One region of the Microcoleus sp. Aus8_D2 genome, then DNA from elsewhere that is predicted to be linked to it. Evidence: riboswitches for the same ligand, from Rfam matches in the RefSeq annotation. Region 1 holds a riboswitch; each other region holds the start of a gene.
What was found. A riboswitch is a leader RNA that binds a small molecule or an ion and turns the genes downstream of it on or off. The one in region 1 is predicted to bind cobalamin.
Positions count from the first base shown of each region.

Region 2: another riboswitch for cobalamin. It lies ahead of QUB64_RS27905 (hypothetical protein); the one in region 1 lies ahead of cobG (precorrin-3B synthase).
Region 3: another riboswitch for cobalamin. It lies ahead of QUB64_RS19290 (DUF1636 domain-containing protein); the one in region 1 lies ahead of cobG (precorrin-3B synthase).

Region 1 is NZ_JAUBUN010000072.1:1,519-4,795, reverse strand. It holds gene cbiE (precorrin-6y C5,15-methyltransferase (decarboxylating) subunit CbiE) at 1-344, opposite strand, end outside; gene QUB64_RS31505 (GNAT family N-acetyltransferase) at 362-862, opposite strand; adenosylcobalamin-variant (AdoCbl-variant) riboswitch at 945-1,024, shown strand; gene cobG (precorrin-3B synthase) at 1,090-2,523, shown strand; gene QUB64_RS31495 (hypothetical protein) at 2,645-2,881, opposite strand; gene QUB64_RS31490 (precorrin-8X methylmutase) at 2,887-3,277, shown strand, end outside.
Region 2 is NZ_JAUBUN010000050.1:34,493-37,769, forward strand. It holds gene QUB64_RS27895 (energy-coupling factor ABC transporter ATP-binding protein) at 1-389, opposite strand, end outside; gene QUB64_RS27900 (SAM-dependent methyltransferase) at 500-1,360, opposite strand; gene QUB64_RS27905 (hypothetical protein) at 1,380-1,799, opposite strand; cobalamin riboswitch at 1,962-2,106, opposite strand; gene QUB64_RS27910 (metal ABC transporter substrate-binding protein) at 2,272-3,277, shown strand, end outside.
Region 3 is NZ_JAUBUN010000024.1:44,736-48,012, forward strand. It holds gene QUB64_RS19285 (bifunctional serine/threonine protein kinase/MFS transporter) at 1-949, opposite strand, end outside; cobalamin riboswitch at 1,092-1,255, shown strand; gene QUB64_RS19290 (DUF1636 domain-containing protein) at 1,278-1,688, shown strand; gene cobW (cobalamin biosynthesis protein CobW) at 1,880-2,914, shown strand; gene QUB64_RS19300 (CobW family GTP-binding protein) at 3,163-3,277, shown strand, end outside.

The DNA of each region.
Region 1 (3,277 bases):
CCCAAACGCGCACCAGCCAGACTAAAAGCTGATGCTGCGGGAATCACAGTCATTTCGGAAATCGGAATCCGGCGCAACAGCGTGACACCAATCCCGTGACACATCGGATCGCCGCTGGCGAGCACGCAAACAGACTCGCCGCGACGGCTGATGATGTTGTCGATTGTTGCTTGTAGCGGCGAGCTCCAAACCAATTTTTCGCGGGTGTCGTCGGTTGGTAGCATGGCGAGGTGGCGCGCGCCACCGACAATGATTTTAGATCGATCGAGTAACGATCGGGCGATCGGACTCAATCCCAAAAGTCCGTCTTCGCCAATTCCCACCACCGAAAGCCATTTGTGCATTGCGCCCTGTGTGCTAATTACGACTTATCAATTCTAAAGAATAATATGGGATTTTCATTCACACTCCTTTCTTCTACTTGTCTCATGCCGAGTCTTGCTGCTAATTTGCATGATTCAATGTTTGGGCGATCGCAACTTGCGACAACATACTCAAAGCCAAGTTCATCAAAACCATATTCTATAATTTTAGTGGCAGCTTCAGTAGCGTAGCCTTGTTTAGTTGCAGTTGGCAGCAATGCGTAAATTAACTGTGGTTGTTCTTCCTCAAAAAAATACCACAAACCAACAAATCCAATAATTTCGCGATCGGTGTTTGTCTCCACAAACCAAAGACCAAATTTCTTTTCTGCAAACAGCTTTTGATTCTCAGCCAACATTTCTTCTACTTGTTGCAGCGACCAGATTTCGCCGTCACACAGATATCTCCTCACATAGGAATCAGTAAAAATTCGGTGGAGCTTGTTGAGATCGCTATCCAAAATTTGTTTCAAAACCAATCTCTGAGTTTTAAGTATCATGTAGGTTATTTTCTTTGGGTGATGGGGCATTTGTTAAGAAAGTTGAGAGTTTTGGCTGCTGGCGATCGACTTATGATACATTTCTGAAACCTGAAAGCGGGAAAGTCCGGTGCAATTCCGGCGCTGTGCCGCAACTGTGAAAGTCAGAATGCCGATTTCAGGATTTGTTTTGCGCGTTTACTTCTAGGTTCCCTGCGTCGCACGGGGAAGGAGATTATTTGTTGCTTTTGAGTGATTTACCGACTTGTCCGGGTTTATTTTACGGTTCCCGATCCCGAGACGGAGTTTTATCGAGGATGCGGATTCCGGGGGGAATTTTAAATGTACAGCAATGTCGGACGATCGCCAATTTAGTCGATCGCTACAGTACCGGCTATTTGCAAGTCACCAATCGGGCAAATTTGCAAATCCGAGAATTGCACTCGGAAATCGCCCCTGAAGTTTGGCAGGATTTGCAGGAATTGGGATTAGCATCTCGCCGCGTTGAAGTTGACCCAATTCGGAATATGATGGCAAGTCCGACAGCAGGAATCGATCGCCAACAGTTACTAGATACTCGCCCGCTAGTTTCAGCTTGGGATAATTACCTGCAAACCCATCCTGAGTTATCGGAACTTTCGGCTAAATTCAGCATTGGCTTTGACGGTGGCGAAGCGGTTTCGATCCGCAATCTACGGAACGATATTTTATTAGCAGCAGAAAGGCGATCGGGAAATTCCGAAATAGTTTTTCGGCTGTATTTAAAGGGCGATACAGGAATTATCATCGAACAATCGCAATGTATTGCAGTATTAGCAGCCTTAACTGGTGCTTATCTTGAATACACAAAAAAGCGACCGCGAATAGATGGTAAAAAACCGCGCTTGCGCCACCTGCTAGCAGATTGGGGCGCTGAAAGTTATCTAGAAAAAATAGAGAAAAATTTGCCGTTTGCTTTGGGGCGAAGGTCGATCGAACTTTCAGAAAGGGCGATCGCACCCAACGGCAATCTCGGCATCCACCGTCAGCGACAGTCCGATTTCTCCTACATTGGCATTGCACTGCCCCTAGGTAAGCTAGAATCAAAGCAACTGAGAAAATTGGCAAATTTAGCCCAAAAAATAGCCAGCGGCACCCTCAGACTCACACCGTGGCAAAATCTGGTGATTTCTGACATCCCGAACTCCGAGGTTTCCGAGGTCAAACAGCAAATCGCCGATTTAGGATTGCACTCATCCGCAACTCGCCTAGATTCCTGCTTAGTTGCGTGCGCCGGCAACAGCGGCTGTGCCTCGGCGGCGACAGATACTCAAACTCACGCCCTAGAAATAGTGAGGGATTTAGCGCAAAAACTGACGCTCGACCGATCGATCAACATACATTTCAGCGGCTGCGAAAAATCCTGCGCCCAACACCAGCCAATTGACATCACCCTAGTAGGAATTCAGATTCAGCAGAAAGGCGAAACCATCGCAGCTTACAACATTTATGCAGGTAGAAAAGACTTGCCCTTTGGACGGCAAATCTTCCCAGCCGTCAGTGTAGCCGAGATGCCCCGCGCGATCGAGCGAATGGTGCGGGTGTATCAGCGGTTTCGAGAACCTCAAGAATCATTAGGCGAATTTTGCGATCGGTGGGCGATCGACAAATTGCAGAAATTACTTAGCCCAGACAATCATTAAAACAGACAAACTGTCATCATTTCCCCTTCTCTTTCTTCCTTCGCGCCCTTTGCGCCTTCGCGGTTCATTAAAAAAAACTTTTCTTTCACAAATCAAACAAACTTCCCATAACAATTTCAAATCAATAAAGTAAAGTACAGTCTCCCAATGCCCAATGCCCGATGCCCGATGCCCAATGCCCCATTCCCTGTTTGGCCAATGCCCAATGCCCGATGCCCGATGCCCAATGCCCCATTCCCTGTTTGGCCAATGCCCCATGCCCGATGCCCCATGCCCAATGCCCCATTCCCTGTTTGGCCAATGCCCCATGCCCGATGCCCCATGCCCAATGCCCCATTCCCCATGCCCCATTCCCCATTCCCCATGATTGACTACATCCGAGACGGAACAGAAATTTACCAAAAATCCTTCGCCACAATCCGCGCCGAAGCAGACTTGTCAAACCTACCACCAGACTTAGAAACAGTCGCAGTGCGACTAATTCACAGTTGCGGAATGATCGACATCGTTAAAGACTTAGCAGCTTCCCCCCTTGCCGCCACCCACGGGCGCCAAGCCCTCGCAGCAGGCGCACCAATTCTATGCGATGCCAGGATGATAGCCGAAGGCATCACCCGCAAACGCCTACCCGCCGACAATCCAGTGATTTGCACCCTCTGGCATCCCGATGTCCCCGAGTTGGCTCGCCAAATCGGCAATACTCGATCGGCAGCAGCCCTCGATTTATGGCTAGATAACTTAGAGGGTGCAGTTG
Region 2 (3,277 bases), on a different contig from region 1:
ATCGCCTGTTGCACCTGTTGAGCAATTTCGGATTCTGGCAATCCTAGATTGTACAATCCGTAGGAGATATCCTCTTCGACTGTGGAAGCAACTAACTGATGTTCGGGATTTTGAAAGACGAGTCCGATTTGTTGGCGCAGTTTCATGATAGATTTGCGATCGTAGCGAAAGGGTTCACCTTCCCAGCTAATCGTCCCCTGTTGCGGTTGGTACAAGCCGTTAGCTAGCAGAAATAAGGTGGTTTTGCCGCAGCCGTTTTGACCGATGAGCCCGCAGCGTTTACCAGCGGGGATTTTTAGGCTTAAATCGTGGATGGCTACTCGCGAAGTGCAGGGATATGAGTAAAAAGTGCGATCGAATTCTAGAATTGGGCATGGGGCATAGGGCATTAGTTATTGGTTATTGGTTATTGGTTATTGGTTATTGGTGGGAACTATCAACTATCAACTATCAACTGTCACAGGTCAACTCTCAACTGTCACAGGTCAACTATCAACTGTCACAGGTCACAGGTCAACTGCCAAAGTTGAATCTCATAACAAAGATGCTGCTCAAAAAGTTGACTAGCTTCCAATCCTTCAACCACCAATTTCTTAAACCAGCGGCGAAATATCCAACGCAGAATTTTATGAATCGGCGGAACCGCGATCGAAATTAAATCCGCAACATAAATCATTGTGTTCAGTCCATACCTGCGGAAAGTATCGACATATAAATCAATTGTTGGTACAATATGAGCAGAAATATCCTCAGCTTTTACTAAATTAAATCCCGCTTGCATCAATGCAGCTTCCAGTTCTTCCACAACATGACAATTAGAAAACATTCCTTCTGTATAATCAGGATTAGAGCGCAACATATCAGCAAGTAGTACGTAGCCTCCGGGATTGATCGCCGCCGCCGCACCTTTAGCAATATCGACAGCAGACATATATTGACTGCTTTCGCTAAAAAGGACTAAATCGTAGGAATGGGTGGCTTGGAAGTCTTCAAATTTGGTGAGGTGGAAGATGGCGCGATCGCCTGTACACTTGAGAAAGCGCTGTTGTTGGAACGGATCGGGCGCGAGGCCTTCGACTCCAAAAGCGCGATCGAGCAAATAAGCCGCATTTCCCCCAATCCCGCATCCTACATCCAGGACAGTCTTGATGTCTTTCGGGATAAAATCTAACAACTTATCCGTATAAGCTTGCTGGGCGATTCGTAGCCGCGCCAGAGTTAATTCATCAGCGGGTACAGGTAAGGTTTCCCAATAGCCATAGTGAAGATAGGGAGATTCTGTCAGCCCCAAATAGTAATTAAGCGCTGCGTTTTGGTAACGAGTTACTTGGGAAATTTCGATTGATTTTGGCTGCGACATTGGATAAATTTAGTAAATTTTAGGATTTCGGGTAGAGTTGAAATTCTTCCCAGCGCTTGCATACCTGTTCGTAGCACTCAACGGGCGAAATTGCCAAGTTTTGCAATAAATTGATATCGATTTGACCGTTGGCAAGCAGTAGAAAAATAATTGCTTTTTCAGGTTCATAGCTATCAATAACTCCCAGCAGATTGGCAACAGTATTTTCCTCTAGTTCTAATTGTTGGAAATAAGCAGTTGCGTGCGAGCGGGAAATAAACTGCAAATCATACTGTACATGATCCACACTCCAATTGATAGAGCCATTAATTTGAGTATCTATTTTGCAAACAACAATACCTCGTCCTAGATGCCAAAAGCCATTCCAAGCAGTATATCCGATGGACAAAATATTCTGGTGAATAAACAAGTTCTGCCAGTAGCCAAAACTGCCAAACACCAAACACTATCTTTGATTCGCATTTGTTTTAGTTTCCCGTGGCGCCGACGAAAAGCGGTTTTAACTCAAAATTGCGTTTTTGTCGATCGCCCAAGGGAACCCAACAGCAGATTAACTGTAAAAATACTGAACTAACCATCATCCATACCTCGCAGATGAAAACAACAGGTAAACAAATCGGCGGGCATCCTGACTCAGAGATGGAATAATCTCATTACAGTTGCGGGACAGCGCCGGATTCGCACCGAACTTTCCCCCTTACGTCCGATCGCTCTTCTGCATCAGAGCCGATCGATCTGCCGAGATATTACCACTATTGGAGATCTTCACAAAATACTGATTCTGCTGGGACGATCGCCCATTTAGCCTCGCTGTTCGTGATTCTTTCATTTTCTCCGATTCTGTGATAAATTTAAATAATGAAAATATTATGAAAATTAGCGATAGTCGATCGGGCTGTCTGCCGTAATCTGTGGCAAATTTAGCTAGAATTTTGGAATATATGCTCAAAAAGCGTCAAATTCTCCCTCTATCTCGCCCTTTCCCCCTATCTCTCCTCTCCTCTCCCGTTTGGAAACTGTATCAGATAATTGGATTGGGGCTGTTGCTGGGAGTTTGCGTCACCGGGTGCAACACTCAGACAACGGCGGAGCCTCAAACCAATCAAATCCGAGCTTCTAGCCCTACTGCCACCGATGGGTTCCGAAAAGACAAAAAAGTCGTTCTCACCACCTTTACGGTGTTGGCAGACATGGCGCAGAATGTCGCTGGTGACAAGCTAACTGTTCAATCCATCACAAAGCCTGGGGCGGAAATTCACGGCTATGAAGTCACTCCCAGCGACTTAAAACGAGGGCAAAATGCCAGTCTAATTTTGGATAACGGATTGAATTTAGAACGCTGGGCAACTCGTTTTTATAACAGTTTTCCCAAAGTTACCCGCATTACCTTAACTGAAGGAATTAAACCGATTAATATTGCCGAAGATTCCTACAAAGGTAAACCGAATCCTCATGCTTGGATGTCCCCTAAAAATGCTTTAATTTACGTGAAAAATATTCGCAGATCTTTGTCAAATCTCGATCCAGCTAATGCTGCAACCTATGAAGCCAATTCGACAAAATACAGTGACGAAATTCAGGCGATCGATGAAAAGCTCAAACAAGCTATCTCAGCGATTCCGCCAGACAAACGCTACATAGTAAGTTGTGAAGGCGCATTTTCTTACATTGCGCGCGACTACGGCTTGAAAGAAGTGTATATTTGGCCTGTAAATGCCGAACAGCAATCTACACCGAAACAAGTTGAACGGGTGATTAATACAGTCAAAGCAAACAAAATACCCGCCGTATTTTGCGAAAGTACCGTCAGCAACGAAGCACAGCTTCAGGTAGCAAAGGAAACCGGGGCTAAATTTGCCGGGGTGTTTTATGTCGATTCCCTCTCTCCACCGGAAGGCCCTGCATCAACCTACCTTA
Region 3 (3,277 bases), on a different contig from region 1:
CGCTCGGATGCGCGGCCACTTCCCATCTTCCCGCAAGTATTATATCTGGAATTGGGTTGCTAATTTCGATTGTTTCTATTATTTTTTCTCCATATTCTGTAGCGGTGAATTCCAGCCTATCGCGCTCAAGCCTCACTTTCGGCAAGCTGCTGACATCCAAAGATTCTAGTGCAGCTAAAGCATCAGCAGCCGACTGATATCTATCTTGAATTCTCGGCGCTACCATCCTTTCCAGCCAATTCATCCAACCTTGCTGCAACGGCGGTACTAAATGCCGAAAATGAATGCCATAATTAGCATCAATTAAATTACCAACATCCGCAGATTTCGTACCAGTTAACAAGCAAATCAGCGTTATCCCCAAGCCGTAAAGGTCGGATGCTTTTGTTAATTTTCGGTTGAACATTTGTTCCGGTGGCATGAATCCCATCGTGCCTTTGACAATGCTGCTGGCGGCGATGTTTCCACCTCCTAAGCGTGCGAAACCGAAGTCTACTAAGTAAACATTTAATTCTTCATCGATTAACAAGTTTTCCGGTTTGATGTCGCGGTGGATTACGGGCGGTTTCTGGGATTGCAGGTAAGCTAAGATTTCTAAAGTGGCGATCGCAATTTGTTTGATGTCCGGCGGCGCAAAAGTGCGATCGATCGCACTTTCGGCATTTTTGTATTCCTGCACCATGCAAAATCCGCTGTCAGTCCCGAAAGCATCAAGATAGCGGGGGATTCCTGGGTGTGCGAGCTGTTTGAGCACTTTGATTTCTTGTTCGTAAGCATCGTATTCGGCCCAGCTAGCACCTAATTGAGCGAATTGAAATTGCTTGATGACAACGGAGTTTGTGGTGTTAATTTTTGTGGCGAGATAGGTGACGCGGCCGCCCAAACTGTTGTAGCCGAGTTCGCGGGTTACTTGATAGCCGTGTGTAGAAAAGTCGGGAAAAGTGCTCATAAGGTTCGTAGTGAGGACTTCAGTCCGCAGAAATATCAGAGGACTAAAGTCCTTACTACGAACCGAGTTAATTTATGTAGCTACATATTAAAAATAGCCATTACCAACATAACTTTTTTGAGAAAGGGCGGCAAGTGTGGTAGGATTTGAATTCGCGATCGGTTCTAGCGGGGAGCAGCCGCCAGAGGAAACGGGGAAAGTTCGGTGCAAGTCCGGCGCTGTCCCGCAACTGTAACGAGGTTTGTAGTAAGGACTTCAGTCCTTCGCCTTTGAAGTCAGAATGCCCGCCGATATCTAACTCACTTTTGAACGCATCTGCGAGGTACGGATGATGAATGGAACTAACACGGCTGTACGGACAAAACACTGTCTTTTAGTTTGCACTGCTTGCGCTAGTGTTTGGAAAGATGGCAAGCGGGAAGGTAAAAGCGGCGGTCAACAATTCATGGAAGATTTATCGAAACTTGCTAAAGATTGGGAGTTTTGCGATCGATTTGATATTCGAGAAGTTGAGTGCATGAGTGCTTGCAGTCATTCTTGTGCGGTGTCTTTTGCTGCTGCTGGAAAGTATACTTATTTGTTTGGTGATTTGCCTGCAAATGAGCCGAAAAGCGTCGAGGCGGTACTGGAATGTGCGGGTCAATACTATGCTAAACCGGATGGTTTGTTGCCTTGGTCCGATCGTCCTCAAGCTCTGAAAAAAGGTGTTTTAGCTAAGATTCCACCGCTGGGAAATTAGAGATAAGATGAGGCGATAAATTCTCGCTTTTACTCAAAGTCTAGATCCCCCTAAATCCCCCTTAAGAAGGGGGACTTTGAGTATTTCGAGTTTCTTCCTTTTTAAAACAGACTTTGAACCCTCTTGTCCCCCCTTCTTAAGGGGAGTTAGGGGGGATCTAGACCATAATTCTCAACCCGATCAAAAATTCAATGCACAAAATCCCTGTTACAGTTATCACTGGTTTTCTCGGTAGCGGCAAAACTACCTTAATTCGCCATTTGTTGCAAAACAATCAAGGCCGCCGCATTGCTGTTTTGGTTAACGAATTTGGCGAAATCGGGATTGACGGAGAATTGCTGCGCGATTGCCAAGTTTGCGATGAAGAAGAAACTGTCACCAGCAATATTGTAGAATTAACTAACGGTTGTCTTTGCTGCACTGTGCAAGAGGAATTCTTGCCGACGATGCAGGAATTGTTGAAGCGCAAAGACCAAATTGATTGTATCTTGATTGAGACTTCGGGCCTCGCACTTCCGAAGCCTTTGATTCAAGCTTTTCGCTGGCCGGAAATTCGCACGGGCGCTACTGTTGACGGTGTGGTGGCGGTTGTTGATTGCGAAGCTATTGCTAGCGGTACTTTTGTGGGCGATATCGATGCTTTGATGGCGCAGCGAGAGGCTGATTCGAGTTTGGATCACGAAACTCCGATCGAGGAATTGTTTGAAGACCAGTTGGCCTGTGCCGATATGGTACTGTTGACGAAGGTCGATCGCGTAGATGCCGAAACTCACCAGAAAGTTCAAACCTGGTTGCAGCAAGAGTTGCGCCCGAGCGTGAAAATTGTTGCCTGCAAAGCTGGCGAAATTAACCCCGATGTGCTATTGGGATTTAATGCGGCGGTTGAGGATGATTTGGAGTCCCGCCCGAGTCACCACGACACGGAAGAGGAACACGAGCACGATGATGATATTAACTCGACTTTCTTTATTGCCGATCGCGAATTTGAACCAGAAGCTTTGGTGAAAAAGCTGCAATCCTTGATGCAACAAGAAGAAATCTATCGGATTAAGGGGTTTGTGGCGGTTCCCAAGAAACCGATGCGGATGGTGTTGCAAGGTGTGGGCGATCGTATAGAATGTTTTTACGATCGCCCTTGGCAACCTTCGGAACTCCGTCAAACCAAGCTGGTGATTATTGGTAGAGAGTTGGAGCGCGATCGAATTGCAGCTATAATTGGCAGTTAATTCTCTTGAGTCATCGGTCATACCTACAAAGGTTCGTAGTGAGGACTTTAGTCCTTCTTCTCTGGATGCGGACTAAAGTCCTCACTACGAACCTACAATCTGTCAAGGTTCGTAGTGAGGACTTTAGTCCTTCTATGGATGCGGACTAAAGTCCTCACTACGAACCTACAAGTGCAGTTAGCCGCTTGGCCTCAGAATCATGTAAGATAGCGATAATGGTTATCATTGTAAAACAAACGAGGTCAAGTATGGTGACTGCTGGAGCGATCGAATCAGTTCCCGTAACCGTTCTTACAGGCTACCTGGGTGCAGGCAAAACCACGCTGCTCAACCACATTTTAACCCACGAACACGGTAAAAAAG